DNA from 4 places in the Inquilinus sp. CA228 genome. Region 1 is predicted to be linked to each of the others. Evidence: riboswitches for the same ligand, from Rfam matches in the RefSeq annotation. Region 1 holds a riboswitch; each other region holds the start of a gene.
What was found. Region 1 has a riboswitch for thiamine pyrophosphate ahead of thiE (thiamine phosphate synthase). Riboswitches for the same ligand answer to the same signal wherever they lie in the genome.
Positions count from the first base shown of each region.

Region 2: another riboswitch for thiamine pyrophosphate. It lies ahead of thiO (glycine oxidase ThiO); the one in region 1 lies ahead of thiE (thiamine phosphate synthase).
Region 3: another riboswitch for thiamine pyrophosphate. It lies ahead of thiC (phosphomethylpyrimidine synthase ThiC); the one in region 1 lies ahead of thiE (thiamine phosphate synthase).
Region 4: another riboswitch for thiamine pyrophosphate. It lies ahead of thiB (thiamine ABC transporter substrate binding subunit); the one in region 1 lies ahead of thiE (thiamine phosphate synthase).

Region 1 covers NZ_JBQJIK010000049.1:15,760-19,900, forward strand. Annotated here, with positions in the region: gene mmsA (multiple monosaccharide ABC transporter ATP-binding protein) at 1-68, shown strand, start outside; gene mmsB (multiple monosaccharide ABC transporter permease) at 81-1,304, shown strand; gene thiD (bifunctional hydroxymethylpyrimidine kinase/phosphomethylpyrimidine kinase) at 1,410-2,210, opposite strand; gene thiE (thiamine phosphate synthase) at 2,207-2,869, opposite strand; TPP riboswitch at 2,931-3,025, opposite strand; gene ACTOWL_RS23285 (vWA domain-containing protein) at 3,080-4,141, opposite strand, start outside.
Region 2 covers NZ_JBQJIK010000024.1:64,078-68,218, forward strand. Annotated here, with positions in the region: gene ACTOWL_RS14090 (AMP nucleosidase) at 1-1,243, opposite strand, end outside; gene ftsY (signal recognition particle-docking protein FtsY) at 1,240-2,199, opposite strand; TPP riboswitch at 2,309-2,407, shown strand; gene thiO (glycine oxidase ThiO) at 2,398-3,600, shown strand; gene thiS (sulfur carrier protein ThiS) at 3,597-3,815, shown strand; gene ACTOWL_RS14110 (thiazole synthase) at 3,844-4,141, shown strand, end outside.
Region 3 covers NZ_JBQJIK010000005.1:12,488-16,628, reverse strand. Annotated here, with positions in the region: gene ACTOWL_RS03335 (phytanoyl-CoA dioxygenase family protein) at 1-550, opposite strand, end outside; gene thiC (phosphomethylpyrimidine synthase ThiC) at 712-2,517, opposite strand; TPP riboswitch at 2,583-2,698, opposite strand; gene ACTOWL_RS03325 (MFS transporter) at 2,856-4,141, shown strand, end outside.
Region 4 covers NZ_JBQJIK010000013.1:17,757-21,897, forward strand. Annotated here, with positions in the region: gene thiP (thiamine/thiamine pyrophosphate ABC transporter permease) at 1-1,063, opposite strand, end outside; gene thiB (thiamine ABC transporter substrate binding subunit) at 1,123-2,124, opposite strand; TPP riboswitch at 2,177-2,281, opposite strand; gene ACTOWL_RS08320 (peroxiredoxin) at 2,406-3,074, shown strand; gene lepB (signal peptidase I) at 3,093-3,797, opposite strand; gene ACTOWL_RS08330 (acetamidase/formamidase family protein) at 3,794-4,141, opposite strand, start outside.

The sequences.
Region 1 (4,141 bases):
TGCCGGCCAGGGAAGCCTCTCAGGAAAGCATCATGCGGGCGATCATGCGCTCGAAAGAACGGGCCTAGGGAAGCACGGCAATGACCACCGAAACCACCGCCCTGCAGGGTCGCGCGAACAGCCGGATCGGCGAGTTCCTGAAGAACAACATCCGCGAATACGCGATGCTGCTGTCGCTGGTCGCGATCATGGTGTTCTTTCAGTTCGCGACCGACGGCCGGCTGTTCACGCCGCTGAACCTCAGCAACCTGATCCAGCAGAACGCCTATGTCATCGTGCTGGCCTTCGGCATGCTGCTGGTCATCATCAGCGGCCATATCGACCTGTCGGTCGGCTCGATCGCCGGCTTCGTCGGCGCGGTCGGCGGCGCCCTGATGGTGTGGGAGGGCGTCGATCCCTGGCTCTCCGCCATCGCCTGCCTGGCGCTGGGCGCGGTGATCGGGGCCGCCCAGGGCTATTTCATCGCCTACCGCAAGATCCCGTCCTTCATCGTCACCCTGGCGGGGATGCTGGCCTTCCGCGGCCTCTGCATCATGGTGCTGAACGGCGAGCGCGCCGGGCCGGTGCCGGTCGAGTTCCAGAAGATGTCCTCGGGCTTCATCGCCGAGCCGTTCGGATCGGTGCCGGAGCTGTTCACCGGCAACGGCAAGGTCTGGATCACCACGCTGCTGATCAGCCTGGCGGTGCCGCTGATCCTGGTCTGGTTCAACATCAAGACCCGGCGCAACGAGATCCAGCACGGGGTGGAGCAAGAACCGCTGGTGTTCTTCGTCATCAAGAACGTGGCGACGGTGCTGGCGCTGGCCGGGCTGGGCTACCTGCTGGCCACCTATAACGGCCTGCCCAACATCCTGATCCTGATGGGCGTGCTGGTGGTGCTCTACGCCTTCGTCACCACCCGCACCACGCTCGGCCGCCGCATCTACGCGGTCGGCGGCAACGAGAAGGCGGCCAAGCTGTCCGGCATCAACACCGAGCGGCTGGTGTTCCTGACCTTCATCAACATGGGGGTGCTGGCGGCGCTGGCCGGGCTGATCACCACGGCGCGCCTGACCTCGGCGGTGCCGCAGGCCGGCAACCAGTTCGAGCTCGACGCCATCGCCGCCTGCTTCATCGGCGGGGCCTCGGCCTCGGGCGGCGTCGGCAAGATCACCGGCGTGGTGATCGGCGCCTTCATCATGGGCGTGATGAACAACGGCATGTCGATCCTCGGCCTCGGCATCGACCTGCAGATGGTGATCAAGGGCCTGGTGCTGCTCGCCGCCGTCGCCTTCGACGTCTACAACAAGAACAAGGTCGGCTGAGCGAGTTTCGTAGGTTGGGTTCGCGTTGGCGAACCCAAACATCGCGCAGCCGGAGCGTTGCAGCGCTGGGTTCGCCAACGCGAACCCAGCCTACGCAGGCGTGGGCTATCCCCACCAGCGGTGGAAATGGTGCAGCGGCCCGTGGCCGCCGCCGACGGACAGGCGGTCGGCCGCTTCCAGCGCCCCGGTCAGATAGGTCTTCGCCTCGCGCACCGCCGTCTTCAGGTCGGGCCGCTGCGGCAGTAGCGCCGCGATGGCGGCGGACAGGGTGCAGCCGGTGCCGTGGGTGTTGCGGGTGGCGATGCGCGGCGCCGCCAGGGTCAGGGACCCGGCCGCGCTCAGCAGCAGGTCCGGGCTCTCCGCCTCGTCCAGATGGCCGCCCTTCAGCAGCACGGCCCGGGGCCCGAGCGCCAGCAGCGCCGCGGCGATCTCCGGCATCTCGTCCCGTCGCTCGGCCGGCGCGCGGCCCAGCAGATCGGCGGCCTCCGGCAGGTTCGGGGTGACCACCATGGCCAGTGGCAGCAGCTCCTCGCGCAGCGCCGCCACGGCGTCGGGGTCGAGCAGCCGGTCGCCACTCTTCGCCACCATCACCGGGTCGACCACGACGCGGCTCAGCCCGTGCCGGCGCAGCGCGTCGGCCACCGTGCGCACGATCTCGCCGGTCGCCAGCATGCCGATCTTGACCGCGTCGATCCGGACATCGGCGAGAAGGCAGTCGATCTGCCGGGCGACGAAGGCTGCCGGCACCAGCTCCACCGCCTGCACCCCCCGGGTGTTCTGGGCGACCAGCGCGGTGATCACCGCGCAGCCATAGGCCCCGAGGGCGGAGAAGGTCTTCAGGTCGGCCTGGATGCCGGCGCCGCCCGAGGGGTCGGTGCCGGCGATACTGAGGACATTGGGGATCATCGCGCCCGTCCTTCCGCCACGGCCGCGGCGATCGCCCGGGCGGCCGCCTCGGGGTCGGGCGCGGCACAGATGGCGGAGACCACGGCGACGCCATCGGCCCCGGCCGCGATCACATCGGCGGTCCGGGCCGCGTCGATGCCGCCGATGCCGACCACGGGCAGCGGCACCAGCCGGCGCAGCGCCCGGAAGCCGTCGACCCCGATCGCCGGCCGCGCCTCCGCCTTGGTCGTGGTGGTGAAGACCGGGCCGATGCCGGCGTAGTCGGCGATCTCGGTGTCGACCGCCCGCGCCTCGGCCGCGTCATGCACGGTGACGCCGACGATGCGGCCGGGGCCCAGCAGGCGCCGCGCCGCCGCCGCCGGCATGTCGCGGTCGCCGAGATGGACGCCGTCCGCCCCCACCGCCAGGGCGACGTCGACCCGGTCGTTGATCACCAGGGGCACGCCGTGGGGCGCCAGCGCCGCCTGCAGCGCCTCGGCCGCGGCGATCAGCTCGCGGGTGGTGGCGTCGGGGTCGCGCAACTGCACGATGGTGACGCCGCCCTGCGCCGCCGCGGCGGCCACGGCAGCGACTCCGCGCGGCCCGCTCAGCCGCGTGTCGGTGACGAGATAGACCGACAGGTCGAAGCGCCGCCCCGCTTCCGTTGCCTCTGCACCCATTCCGCTCCTCCTCCAGCGAAGGGGGCGGTCGGCGATCGATCCTGAGGATCCGGGGCCCGGTCGGGCATCGCGTGACGGCTCCCTTCGCTGGCATGACCCAGATCAGGTTCGACGGGTATGATCTCAGCCCGTTTCCAGGCACCCCGTGTCACTTCCGGGCTCAGGCTCGCAAGCCGGGAAGGCCGGTGTCAAGCGCACCGGCCGGGCGGCTCATTCCGGCCGCTCGAAATGGAATTGCGGCGCGGCGCTGCGGAAGGGCAGGCGGGCGCCTTCGGGCATCAGGAAGGCATGCTCCCGGCGGATCGACAGCATGTCGCAGGCGCCGTCGGTGATGACCAGGATCGGCGCCTCGCGCGGGAAGCCGTCATCGCCCTCGAGCCGGGTAATGGCCGGCTGCAGCACCGTGCCGCCGCGGCCGCGGATCTCCACCCGCTGCAGCAGCGTCTCCGGCGGCACGTAGCCCATGTCGTGGATGCCGGCGTCGCATTGCACCACGCGCACCAGCGGCACCTCGCGGCTGACGGCATAGCTGGCGATTGCCCCCAGCGCCCGGGCCAGCAGCCGCGGCGGCATCGAACCGGAGGTGTCCAGCACCGTGCCGAAGGTGCGGGTGGCCAGCCGCTCCTCCGGGCGCAGCCAGACCGGCCGCGGGATGTCGGGCGTGGCCGCCTGCCGCCGGCTGGCCCGGGCGAAGCTGCGCCGGCTGTCCAGCGGCGGGAAGAAGGCGTCCAGCCACTGGCCCAGCCGGACGTCCCACGGGATCGGCGGGTGCTGGATCGCCCGGATCTCCTCGACCAGCTCGCCGGGCAGCTCGCCGCGCCCGGTGCCGGCCAGATGCAGGTCCAGCCCCTCGGCCAGAGCGCGGCGGTAGAAGGCGTCCAGGTCGGTGCCCGGCCCGGTCCACCAGGCCGGCGGCCGGTCGCCCAGCATGTCGACCTTGCCCTGGCCGCGCAGGGTGCGGGCCTTGTTCAGCCGCCGGATCAGGCGCAGGTCGCGGGTGATGCGGTCGTAGATCGCCTCCGCCGAGTCGCGCTCGAAGCCCAGCTCGGGGTCCAGCAGCAGGCTGTCGAACGGCACCTCGCCGACGCCCATCTCGACCAGCCAGCCATTGATCACGTAGTCGCAGGCGATGTTCCACAGATACGGGTCGCGGCCCTGCCGACGCGGCTCGTGGCGCAGCCCGACATGCAGCAGCTCATGCGCCATGACGAATTTCAGCCCGTCATGGGTCCAGGGGAATTTCGGGTTCAGGTAGATCCGCTGCAGCTCGGT
Region 2 (4,141 bases), on a different contig from region 1:
CGTTGGCGGCGATAGTCGCGCTCTCCATGTCCAGCGCGATGGCGCGGCTCTGGCTGAAGCGCTGCACCGGCTCGCGATAGTCGCGCAGCTCCCAGTTGCGGTTGTCGATGGTGGCGACCGTGCCGGTGCGCATCACGCTCTTCAGGCCGTAGCCGGTCAGGCCGGTGATCTCGCCGACCGCGCGTTCCAGCGCCACCTGGATCTCGGCCAGCGCCGGCACCGGGACCCAGACCGGCAGGTCGGCGTCCAGCACGTGGTCCTCGCGGACATAGCCATGGGCCAGGACGTAGTCGCCCAGCTTCTGCGTGTTCCGCAGGCCGGCGCAGTGGCCCAGCATGATCCAGGCATGCGGCCGCAGCACCGCGATGTGGTCGGTGATGGTCTTGGCGTTGGACGGGCCGACGCCGATGTTGACCATGGTGATGCCGGAATGGTCCGGCCGGGTCAGGTGATAGGCCGGCATCTGCGGCAGCCGCGCCGCCGGGGTGCCGCGGGCCCGGCCGCCGGGCATGGTGATGCGGTCGCCCGGCTCGATGAAGGCGTCGTAGCCGCCGCCGTCGCCCTGCATCAGCCCATAGGCGATGCGGATGAACTCGTCGATGTAGAACTGGTAGTTGGTGAACAGGACGAAGTTCTGGAAATGCTCGCAGCCGGTGGCGGTGTAGTGCTTCAGCCGGAACAGCGAGTAGTCCGCCCGCGGCGCCGTGAACAGCGCCAGCGGGTGCGGCTCGCCCGGCGGGATCAGCGCCGTGCCGTTGACGATGCTGTCGTCCATCATCGACAGGTCCGGCAGGTCGAACACCGCCCGCATGTGCAGCATGCGCTCGCGGGTCAGGTCGCCCTCGACATGCATGCCGTCGGGGAAGGCGAAGTGGATCGGGATCGGCGTGTCGCTGACCCCGACCTCGACCGGCACATGGTGATTGTGGATCAGCTGGCCGATCTGCTCGGTCAGGTAGCGGTGGAACAGCGACGGCCGCGTGATCGTGCTGATGAAGGTGCCCGGCCGGTCGACGAAGCCGTAGGACAGGCGGGTGTCGGCCCGGCTGAAATCCTCCACCGTGACGGACAGGTAGGGGTAGCAGGCGCGCACCCGGCTCGCCGGCTCCTCGCCGCGGGAATAGGCGCGAAAGGCGTCGCGCAGCAGGCCGGTGTTGGCGTCGTAGATCGCGTGCAGCCGGGCCACGGCCTCGGCGGCATCGCTGAACTGCTCGGGGGCGAAGGTCTGGGAGGTCTTGCTCATGACTCGACTCCCATCAGCGACCGGCCGAACTGCTCGGGGTCGAAGGGCCGCAGGTCGTCGATGCTCTCGCCGACGCCGATGGCGTGCACCGGCAGGCCGAAGCGCTCGGCCAGCGCCACCAGCACGCCGCCGCGGGCGCTGCCGTCCAGCTTGGTCAGGATCAGGCCGGTGACCGAGACCAGGTCGCGGAACACCTCGACCTGGCTGTGCGCGTTCTGGCCGGTGGTGGCGTCCAGCACCAGCAGCACGTCATGCGGCGCCGTCGGGTCGATCTTCTTCAGCACGCGGATGATCTTGGCCAGCTCGGCCATCAGATTGTCCTTGTTCTGCAGCCGGCCGGCGGTGTCGATCAGCAGCACGTCGCGGCCCTCGGCCTTGGCCCGGGTCAGCGCGTCGAAGGACAGGCCGGCGGCGTCGGCGCCGGGATTGGCGGTGACCACCGGGCAGCCGGAGCGCTCGCCCCAGACCTGCAGCTGGTGCACCGCGGCGGCGCGGAAGGTGTCGCCGGCGGCGATCATCACCGAGCGGCCGTCCTCGCGCCACTGCTTGGCCAGCTTACCGATGGTGGTGGTCTTGCCGGTGCCGTTCACCCCGACCACCAGCACCACCTGCGGCTTGCGGTCAGAGGAGAGGGTCAAAGGCTTGGCCACCGGGCGCAGGATCTGCGCCACATGGTCGGCCAAGGCGCGCCGGACCTCGTCGCCCGACACCTCCTTTCCGAAGCGGGTGCGGGCCAGCTCGGCGGTCAGCTTGGCGGCGGTGGCCGGGCCGAGATCGGCCTGGATCAGCAGCTCCTCCAGCTCCTCCAGCGTCGCATCGTCCAGCTTGCGCTTGGTGAAGATGCCGCTGATGCCTTCGGTCAGCTTGGCGGAGGAGCGCGACAGCCCCTCCTTCAGTCGGGTGAACCACCCTCGTTTCGGCGCCCCTGCGCCGCCGTCGTTCATCTGTTCTGTCATGCGCGCTGTCTTAACACGCCGCGTGTGACCTCCGTAAGTCGGCCCGGCGCGGGGCAGGGGCGTTGCAAGAAAAGGGCTTGCAACCAACCCGCCTCCGGGACTGAAATGGCGGCATCGGCTGGGGTGCCCACCGTTACGGCGGGCTGAGATCATACCCATCGAACCTGACCTGGATCATGCCAGCGGAGGGAGCCTGAGATGACCGGCGTTCCGATTCCGTCTTTTTTGCAGGCCGACTCCGTCGGCCCGATGCCCCTGCGCGGGGCCCGACCTCGCGTCGCCATCATCGGCGCCGGGGTCAACGGCCTGGCCATCGGCTGGCGCCTGGCCCGCGCCGGCTGCCCCGTCGACGTCTACGACCGCGGCCCGGTCGGGCGCGAGGCCAGCTGGGCCGCCGCCGGCATGCTCGCCGCCGGGCTTGAGGCCGAGCCGGGGGAGGAGGCGCTGTTCGGCCTGTGCCGCCACGCCCAGGACCTCTGGCCCGGCTTCGCCCGTGAGGTCGAGGCGGCGTCCGACCTGCCGATCGGCTATCGCGACGAGGGCACGCTGGCCGTGGCCCTGACCCGCGACGACGCGGCGGAGCTGCGCTTCTCCGCCGACTATCAGGCCAAGCTCGGCGTCGATCTGCGCTGGCTGACCGGCGCCGAGCTGCTGAAGCGCGAGCCGATGCTGCGGCCGGGCCTCGCCGCCGCCGTGCACAGCCCGGCCGACCACCAGGTCGACAATCGCTGGCTGGTGCCGGCCCTGGTGGAGGCGCTGCGCCGGGCTGGCGGCGGGCTGCACGACCACGCGGAAGTCGAGGCCGTGGTCACCGATCGCGGCCGGGCCAGCGGCGTGGTGGTCGCGGGCGAGGCGCGGCCGGCCGATGTCGTGGTGCTGGCCGCCGGCGCCTGGTCGGGCGGCATCGCCGGCATCCCGCGCGAGGCGCTGCCGCCGGTGCGGCCGGTGAAGGGCCAGATGCTGGCGCTGCAGATGGACCCGGCGGCGCCGCTGCTGCGCCACGTGCTGTGGGTCGGCAAGGCCTATCTGGTGCCGCGGCTCGACGGCAGGCTGATCATCGGCGCCACGGTGGAGGAGCGCGGCTTCGACACCACCGTCACCGCCGGCGGCATGCTGTCGCTGCTCGACGCCGCCTGGCGCGCTTTGCCGGGGATCGAGGATCTGCCGGTGATCGAAAGCTGGGCCGGGCTGCGCCCCGGCAGCCGCGACGACGCGCCGGTGCTCGGCCCCTCGGCGATCGAGGGGCTGGTCCTCGCCACCGGCCACCACCGCAACGGCATCCTGCTGCTGCCGGCGACGGTCGAGGCGGTGGCCGGCACCATCCTCGACGGCAAGCTGCCGGAGGCGGCGGAGCCGTTCCGCATCGACCGCTTCACCCGGATCGCGGAGGCGGCGCAATGAGCGTGCCAGGGACCGTGAATGTGAACGGAGAAACCGAAGCCGTGGCGCTCGGGGTCAGCGTGCTCGACCTGCTGCTGGCCAAGGGCATCGACCCGGCGGCGCGCGGCACCGCCGTGGCGCTCAACGACGCCGTGCTGCCGCGCGCCCGCTGGCCTGAGCATCGCCTCGCGGCCGGCGACCGGGTCGAGATCGTCCGCCCGTTTCAAGGTGGTTAGGGCCAGGGCGGCTGAGGAGAGAATGGAAATGCAGGACCCCTTCATCATCGCCGGCGTGGCGCTGCGATCGCGCCTGTTCATCGGCTCCGCCGGCTATGCCAACCGGCAGCTGATGCTGGACTCGATCGAGGCCTCGGGGGCCGAGGTCGTCACCGCCTCGATCCGCCGGATCAGCCTGGAAGGCTATGCCGAAAGCCTGGTCGACCTGGTCGGTGACCGCTGGCGACTGCTGCCCAACACCGCCGGCTGCATGACCAGGCGGGACGCCATCCTGACGGCGCAGCTGGCGCGCGAGGCGCTGGGCACCACTTGGCTGAAGCTGGAGT
Region 3 (4,141 bases), on a different contig from region 1:
GGTAGACGAACAGCTTGATGAAGCGCCAGTCGTCATAGTCGCGGTGGAACAGCTCGGCGTGCTGCCCCTCCTCGTCCCCGGCGATCGACCACCAGGCGGCCATGTAGCTGATCGTCGGCTTGCAGCCGAGGGCGGCCTGCACCGCCTCCAGCACCGCCGGGTCGTTGGCGATCGCCAGGGCATGCGGCGCGTTCACCACCACATCCGGCCGGAAATGCGCGACATGGGTGCCCTTCGGCGCCTGCTCCGGCGCCTGGAAGCTGCCGTGCTCGGGCTTGTAGGGGTTGAACGACGGGTGCCCGGCGAAGTGGCGCCGCATCTCCGCGACCCGGTCGGGGGTCATCAGCCAGGGCGTCATGGCGAAGCCTTCGGCGGTCAGGGCCGTGGCGGCCCCCTGGGCCTCCGGCGTGCCGGAGACCGGGCCGCGCCCGACCCGGCTGGCGATCCGGTCGGCCACCCAGTCGCGCCAGGCGACCCGCCGGAACCGGCGCTGCACCAGGAACCGGGTCATCAGCCCGGCCTTGGCCGCGTGTTCGGAAAGGGCTGCCATCGAAATCTCCTCGCGCCGAGCGCCGTCACGCCGTCGACGACAGCCCGGGACGGAAGCCCGCCCCGGGCCGCCAGCGGTCAAATTCCGCCACGAGTCCTATACCGGTCGTCTCCCTGCGCACCAAGAATGATTTTCATCTCGGCCGCGGGACCGGCCGGCGGTCACTCGGCCGCGCGGTAGATCTCTCCCCCGCCTTCGCGGAACCGAGCCGACATCTCCTCCATCCCGGCCTCGGCCGCGGCCCGGATCTCCTGCGTGATCTTCATCGAGCAGAATTTCGGGCCGCACATCGAGCAGAAATGCGCGGTCTTGGCGCCTTCCGCCGGCAGCGTCTCATCGTGGTAGGCGAGCGCCGTGTCGGGGTCGAGCGACAGGTGGAACTGGTCGCGCCAGCGGAACTCGAAGCGGGCGCGGGACAGGGCGTCGTCGCGTCGCTGCGCCGCCGGATGGCCCTTGGCCAGGTCGGCGGCATGGGCCGCGATCTTGTAGGTGACGACGCCGGTCTTGACGTCGTCGCGGTCCGGCAGCCCGAGATGCTCCTTCGGCGTGACGTAGCAGAGCATGGCGGTGCCGAACCAGCCGATCATCGCCGCGCCGATGCCGGAGGTGATGTGGTCGTAGCCCGGCGCGATGTCGGTGGTGAGGGGCCCGAGCGTGTAGAACGGCGCCTCGCCGCAGACCGCCAGCTGCTTGTCCATATTGGCCTTGATCTTGTGCATCGGCACATGGCCGGGGCCTTCGATCATGACCTGGACGTCGTGCTCCCAGGCGATCTTGGTCAGCTCGCCCAGCGTCTCCAGCTCGGCGAACTGGGCCGCGTCGTTGGCGTCGGCGATCGATCCCGGCCGCAGCCCGTCGCCCAGCGAGAAGGCGACGTCATAGGCCCGCATGATGGCGCAGATCTCGCGGAAATGGGTGTAGAGGAAGCTCTCGCGGTGATGCGCCAGGCACCATTTCGCCATGATCGAGCCGCCCCGGCTGACGATGCCGGTCACCCGCTTCGCCGTGAGATGGATGTAGGGCAGCCGCACCCCGGCATGGATGGTGAAGTAGTCGACCCCCTGCTCGGCCTGCTCGATCAGCGTGTCGCGGAAGATCTCCCAAGTCAGGTCCTCGGCCACGCCGCCGACCTTCTCCAGCGCCTGGTAGATCGGCACCGTGCCGATCGGCACCGGCGAATTGCGCAGGATCCATTCGCGGGTGGTGTGGATGTTGCGGCCGGTCGACAGGTCCATGACCGTGTCGCCGCCCCAGCGGATCGCCCACACCATCTTCTCCACCTCCTCCGCGATCGAGGAGGTGACGGCCGAGTTGCCGATATTGGCGTTGATCTTGACCAGGAAGTTGCGGCCGATCGCCATCGGCTCGGATTCCGGGTGGTTGATGTTGGAGGGAATGATCGCCCGGCCCCGCGCCACCTCGTCGCGCACGAATTCCGGCGTCACGTAGTCCGGAATCTCGGCACCGAAGCTCTCACCGTCGCGCGCCGCCTGCTCTTGCGCCCGCTCGCGGCCGAGATTCTCGCGGATCGCGACATACTCCATCTCCGGCGTGACGATGCCGGCCCGGGCATAGGCCATCTGCGTCACCGCGGTGCCGCCGCGGGCCCGCAGCGCCCGCCGCTCGCCGCGCGGGAACTCGAACAGGTTGGCGGCCTCGCCGGGGCGGCGACCGTCATCCTCCGGCCGCACGGTGCGGCCGTCATAGGCCTCGACATCGCCGCGGGCGGCGATCCAGCCGGCCCGCAGTGCCGGCAGCCCGGCGCCGATGTCGATCAGCGCCGCCGGGTCGGTGTAGGGGCCGGAGGCGTCATAGACCCGGAGCGGCGGCTCGCCGGATTCGGGCGACAGCACGATCTCGCGCATGGCGACGCGCAGGTCGGGGTTGCGCTCGCCCGGCACATGGACCTTGCGCGACGCCGGCAGCGGGCCGGTGGTGACGGTTGTGGGGATGACGTCCTTGGGCATCCACGGCCTCCTCGATCGGACGGATTGAGGGCGTGCCAAAGACGGAAAGCGGAAAAAACGGCTGAGCGCGCATGTGGTTCCATTCCCTACGCCGGCACGACCCGGATCAGGTTCGAAGGGTTCCCACGTCGCAGATGGTGTGGTGTCTCAGCTCCTTACCGGAGCTCCCCTCGGAACGCCCCGATCAGAGCGCGCCCCGGGACGGGATGTCAAGCGAGGGAGTGCACCAAGCCGGCGATCCTGCGACAGGATGGCAGTCCGATCGTTTTGTCTGGCAATTGCCCGGGACCGGTTCCAAGGTTCCGCCCAACAGTCGGAAAGACGAAGCGGAGGAAACGATGGCGGCTCTCCCGAGATCGGCCCGCATCCGGACCATCCAGGTCACCGCGCTGGCGCTGCTGGTGCTCAGCGGCGTGGTCAACTACATCGACCGCGCCACCCTGGCCGTGGCCAACCCGCTGATCAGTCAGGATCTCGGCTTCTCGCCGTCGGAGATGGGGCTGCTGCTCTCCGCCTTCCTCTGGGCCTACGCCTTCGCCCAGCTTCCGGCCGGCGCACTGGTCGACCGGCTGGGGCCGCGGCTGATGCTGTCGCTCAGCCTCGGCCTGTGGTCGCTGGCCCAGGCAACCGGCGGCCTGGTCCGGAACTTCACCCAGTTCTTCGCCATCCGCATGGTGCTGGGGCTGGGCGAGGCGCCGCAATTTCCGACCAGCGCCCGCATCGTCCGCGACTGGTTCAACGTCCGGTTGCGCGGCACCGCGACCGGCATCTGGAACTGCTCCTCCACCCTCGGCACCGCGATCTCCGCCCCGGTCCTGACCTTCCTGATGCTCAGCTTCGGCTGGCGCTGGATGTTCGCGATCATGGGCATCCTCGGCCTGCTCGTCGCCATCGCCTTCTACGCCCTGCACCGCAACCCGGCCGAGGTCCGGCTGACCGAGGAGGAGCAGCGCTACCTGACCGAGGGCGACCCAGCCACCACGGGCGGCGGCGTCACCTGGACCGAGTGGAAGCGGCTGTTCGGCTTCCGCACCACCTGGGGCATGATCTTCGGCTTCTTCGGCGTGATCTACGTCACCTGGATCTACAACTCCTGGCTGCCGGTCTATCTGGAGCAGGACCGCCACCTCAGCATCGCCAGCACCGGCATCGTCGCCGCCATCCCCTTCCTGTGCGGCGTGGTCGGCAGCATCCTGGGCGGGCGACTGAACGACTGGCTGGTGACGCGCGGCCTGTCGCCGATGAACAGCCGGAAATACCCGATGGCCGGGGCCATGGTGGCGACCGCCGGCTTCACCACCCTGGCGGCCCTGACCCCGAGCATCACCATCGCGGTCGGCGCCATCTCGATCTCGCTGTTCCTGCTCTACATCGCCTCGACCTCGGCCTGGGCGATGGCGCCGGTGGCGGCGCCCGCCAACACCACTGCCTCGCTCGGCGCCATGCAGAATTTCGGCGGCTATGTCGGCGGCGCGCTGGCACCGATGGTGACCGGCTTCATCCTGCAAGGCACCGGGTCCTTCACCTTCGCCCTGCTGGTCGGCGCCGCGGTCGCGCTGGTGGCCGCGGTCGGCTACGTCATCATCGTCCGCGACCCGATCCCGGCCTCGGACGCCGCCGCCTT
Region 4 (4,141 bases), on a different contig from region 1:
CCCAGCCCAGCACCAAAGCGAGCGTGGCGGCGCCGAGGGCGACAGCCAGGCTGCGCCCGGCGGCGTGCCACAGGGCCGGGCTGGACAGGATCGGCTTGCCGATGCCGCCCAGGCCCTCGACCAGGATCGCGACCAGCGGCAGCAGCACGTAGCCGGCGGCCAGGGCCAGCACCACGGCGTCGATCGTCCGGGCTGCCCGCGTCTGGCCGTCGCCGCGCAGCACCGGCCGGCCGACGCCGCCCTCGTCGGCGACACGGCCGGTCAGCCGCATCGCCGCCAGCACCAGCAGGGCGCAGAGCGCGACCTGGAGCAGCGACAGGGCGACGGCGCGGCCGGGGTCGAAGTCGAAGCGCAGCGCCTGGTAGATCGCGATCTCGATGGTCGCCGAGGCCGGGCCGCCGCCGAGAGTCAGGACCACGGCGAAGCTGGTGAAGCACAGCAGGAAGACCAGTGCGGCGAGGCCGGGCAGCTGGCGCCGCAGCATCGGCCATTCGACCAGCCGGAACAGGTCGGCGCCGCGCAGCCCCAGCATCGACGCCAGGCGCCAGCTCTCGGCCGGGATGGTGCCCCAGGCCGCCAGCAGCACGCGCACGGCGAAGGGCATGTTGAAGAACACATGCGCCAGCAGGATCCCGGTCAGGCCGTAGATGTTCGGCCGGATGGTCAGCCCCAGCGCCGCGAACAGGTCGGCGAGCAGGCCGGAGCGGCCGAACACGGTGAGGATGCCGAAGGCGCCGGCCACCGCCGGCACGATCATCGGCAGCCCGAACAGGCGCAGCAGCAGGGTGCGGCCGGGGAAGCGGCGGCGCGACAGGGCGCGGGCGACCGGGATGGCGATGGCGACGCTGATCAGCGCCGACAGCCCGGCCTGCAGCGCGGTGAAACGCAGCATCGACCAGAGATAGGGGTCGGCCCAGACGGAGAGCAGGTCGATCCCGGACGCGGCGCGGAGGAGGCCGGTCGCCGCCGTGGCGATCAGCGCCAGGATGGCAAGCAGGGCCAGCAGGCCGGGCAGGGAGGGAAGTGCACTCCCCGTAGGTTGGGTTCGCCGTGGCGAACCCAACAGGCTGGCTCCGCCGCGGGATGTTGGGTTCGCGGGCCGCGAACCCAACCTACGTGGGCTCAACGACTGGTCGCCTGCAGCCATTCGGCGATCCAGGCGGCGCGGTTGGCGGCGACCTCCTCCGGCGGATACAGCAGGGCCTTGGCCGGGGTCGGCAGGGCCTTGTAGGCGTCGGGCAGGCCGGCCTTCGGCGTCACTGCCGGATACATCCATTGCGTCGTCGGCAGCAGGTCCTGGAACGCCGGGCTCAGTATGAAGGCGAGGAACCTGTCGGCCAGCTCCGGGTGCGGGGACGAGGCCAGCTTGGCCGCGACCTCGACCTGGAGGTAGTTGCCCTCGCTGAACACCGCGGCGCCGACGTTGCTGTCGTTCTCCGCGATCACGTGATAGGGCGGCGAGGTCAGATAGCTGAAGGTCATCGGCACCTCGCCCTTGCGGAACAGGCCGTAGCTCTCGCTCCAGCCCGGGGTCACGGTGAGGATCCGTGGCTTCAGCTTCGCCCAGGCCTCCGGCGCCTTGTCGCCGTACACCTGCTTGACCCAGAGCAGCAGGCCCAGGCCCGGCGTGCTGGTGCGCGGGTCCTGGATGGTCAGCTCCAGGTCGCTGTTCTCGACCAGGTCGTGCAGGCTCTTCGGCGGGTTCGGCACCTTGGTCTTGTCATAGACGAAGGCGAAGTAGCTCCAGTCGAAGGGCACGAAGACCGGATCGGTCCAGGCCACCGGCAGCGACAGGCCGTCGAGCTTCTGCCCGTGCGGGGCGAAGAGGCCGGTCGCGGTCGCCTCGGCGGTCAGGTTGGTGTCGAGGCCGAGCACGATGTCGGCCTGGCTCGACTTGCCCTCCAGCTTCAGCCGCGACAGCAGGGCGACGCCGTCCTCGACCGAGGTGAACTCGACGGTGCAGCCGCATTCGGCCTCGAAGGCCTTCTTCACCTGCGGGCCCGGCCCCCATTCGGCGGTGAAGGATTCATAGGTGTAGACCTTGAGCACCGGGGTCTCGGCCGCGGCCGGCCCGGCGAGGGCGGAGGTCAGGGCCGTCAGCAGGACGGCGGCAAACAGGCGCATCGCGTTTCCTCCGCTGGGTCGAGGCGGAACGGAGAGGGACGTGCCGATGCCTGAGGCGTCGTCTCGCGCTCCCTCCGCCGGCATGACCCGGATCAGGTTCGTCGGGTTGACGCTGACGCGCCTCTCAGCCCCCGTTCGGGCACCCCGGCAAGACGCGCGCATCATCGGGGCGCGCCTTGCGTGTGTCAACGAGGTGACAGGCCGCCTTGCGACAAGGCTCCTGATGACATCGGCTCCGCGGCACGGTAAAATTACAAAATTAACGATAACTGGAGGTAAAAATGACCGGACCGCTCGCGATTGGTGAGGACGCGCCCGATTTCGAAGTCGAGACCACCGAGGGGCGGATCCGCTTCCACGACTGGCTCGGCTCGTCCTGGGGCGTGCTGTTCTCGCATCCCAAGGACTTCACCCCGGTGTGCACCACCGAGCTCGGCGCCGTGGCCAAGCTGAAGCCGGAGTTCGACCGCCGCGACGTCAAGGTGATCGGCCTCAGCGCCGACCCGGTCGACCGGCACGAGAGCTGGGCCCAGGACATCAAGGAAACCCAGGGCTACGCACCGAACTTCCCGGTGATCGCCGATTCCGAGCTCACCGTCTCCAAGCTCTACGGCATGCTGCCGGCCGATGCCGGCACCACCTCGGAGGGCCGCACCGCTGTCAACAACCAGACGGTGCGCAACGTCTACGTCGTCGGCCCGGACAAGAAGATCAAGCTGGTGATCTCCTACCCGATGACCACCGGCCGCAACTTCGACGAGGTGCTGCGGGTGATCGATTCGCTGCAGCTGACCGCCAAGCACAAGGTCGCCACCCCGGCCGACTGGCAGAACGGCCAGGACGTCATCATCGTCACCTCGGTCTCGGACGAAGAGGCGAAGCAGAAGTTCCCGGCCGGCTTCAAGACGCTGAAGCCCTACCTCCGCACCGTCGCCCAGCCGCGCGACTGATGTCCGGACGCCCCGGGCTCAGTCGAGCCCGGGGACGCTATTCGGCGGCACCAGCCAGCCGGAATTGGGTCGCAGCCGGTAGACGGCGCGGCCGATGATGTTCCCGATCGGCACGTAGCCCAGGTCACTGCGGCTGTCGAGGCTGTTGTCGCGATTGTCGCCCAATGTGAAGCAGTGATCGGCAGGAACGACGTATTCCGCGGTGTGGTCGAACGGACCTGTGTCGCTCCGTTCCAGGATTTCGTAAGGTTCTGGCGGTTCGCCGTCTGATGGCGGCAAGGTCTCGACATATCGATGCATCACCTTATTCTGGCCGCGTAGAGCTATCGTGTACGGGGCGAGCTCACGACGTTTCGCCAATTTTTGATTGATCGACAAACGGCCATCGGTCAATTGGACCCGGTCGCCCGGCAAACCAACCACGCGCTGAACAAAGACGAGTGACGTGTTGCGCGGCGGGCGGAACATGATCACGTCGCCTCGGCGCGGCGTCTTTCCAGCATCGCGCAGATCCGCCACGAACACGTCACCTGGGACCAGCGTCGGCGCCATGCCGGCGCTGGGGATGTTGAAGCTGCGCACAGGAATGCCGGCGGCGACGAAGCGGGCAACGATGCCGGCGCTGTCGATCCAGTCGCCGAGCGTCGCCGCGGCGGCCGGGCCTGCCGACAGGGCCAGCAGGGCGGGTCCGGCGAGCCTGATCGCCTCGCGCCGGCGCATCATCGGCCCAGCAGGCTCTTCGCCATCATCATGTGCACGCCCTTGCAGCCGTTCACGGTCTGGGTGATGCGCAGGTCGCCGGCCAGGCTGCACAGGGTGTAGGCGTCGTACCGCGACAGCCCGGCGGTCTCGCCCAGCAGCACGATCATGTCGCGCAGCGCCATCTCGGCGCAGCGGTCAAGGTCGGGGTCCATCCCCATGGTGATGTGGTGGGTCGGGGTCTCGGCGCGGGGATAAGCGAAGCCGAGATCGTCGCGGATGATCAGCCGGAAGGTGCCCTGCAGCGCCGTCTCGATCGCGGTGATGCACACCTCGCCGTCGCCCTGCGCGCCGTGGCCGTCGCCGCA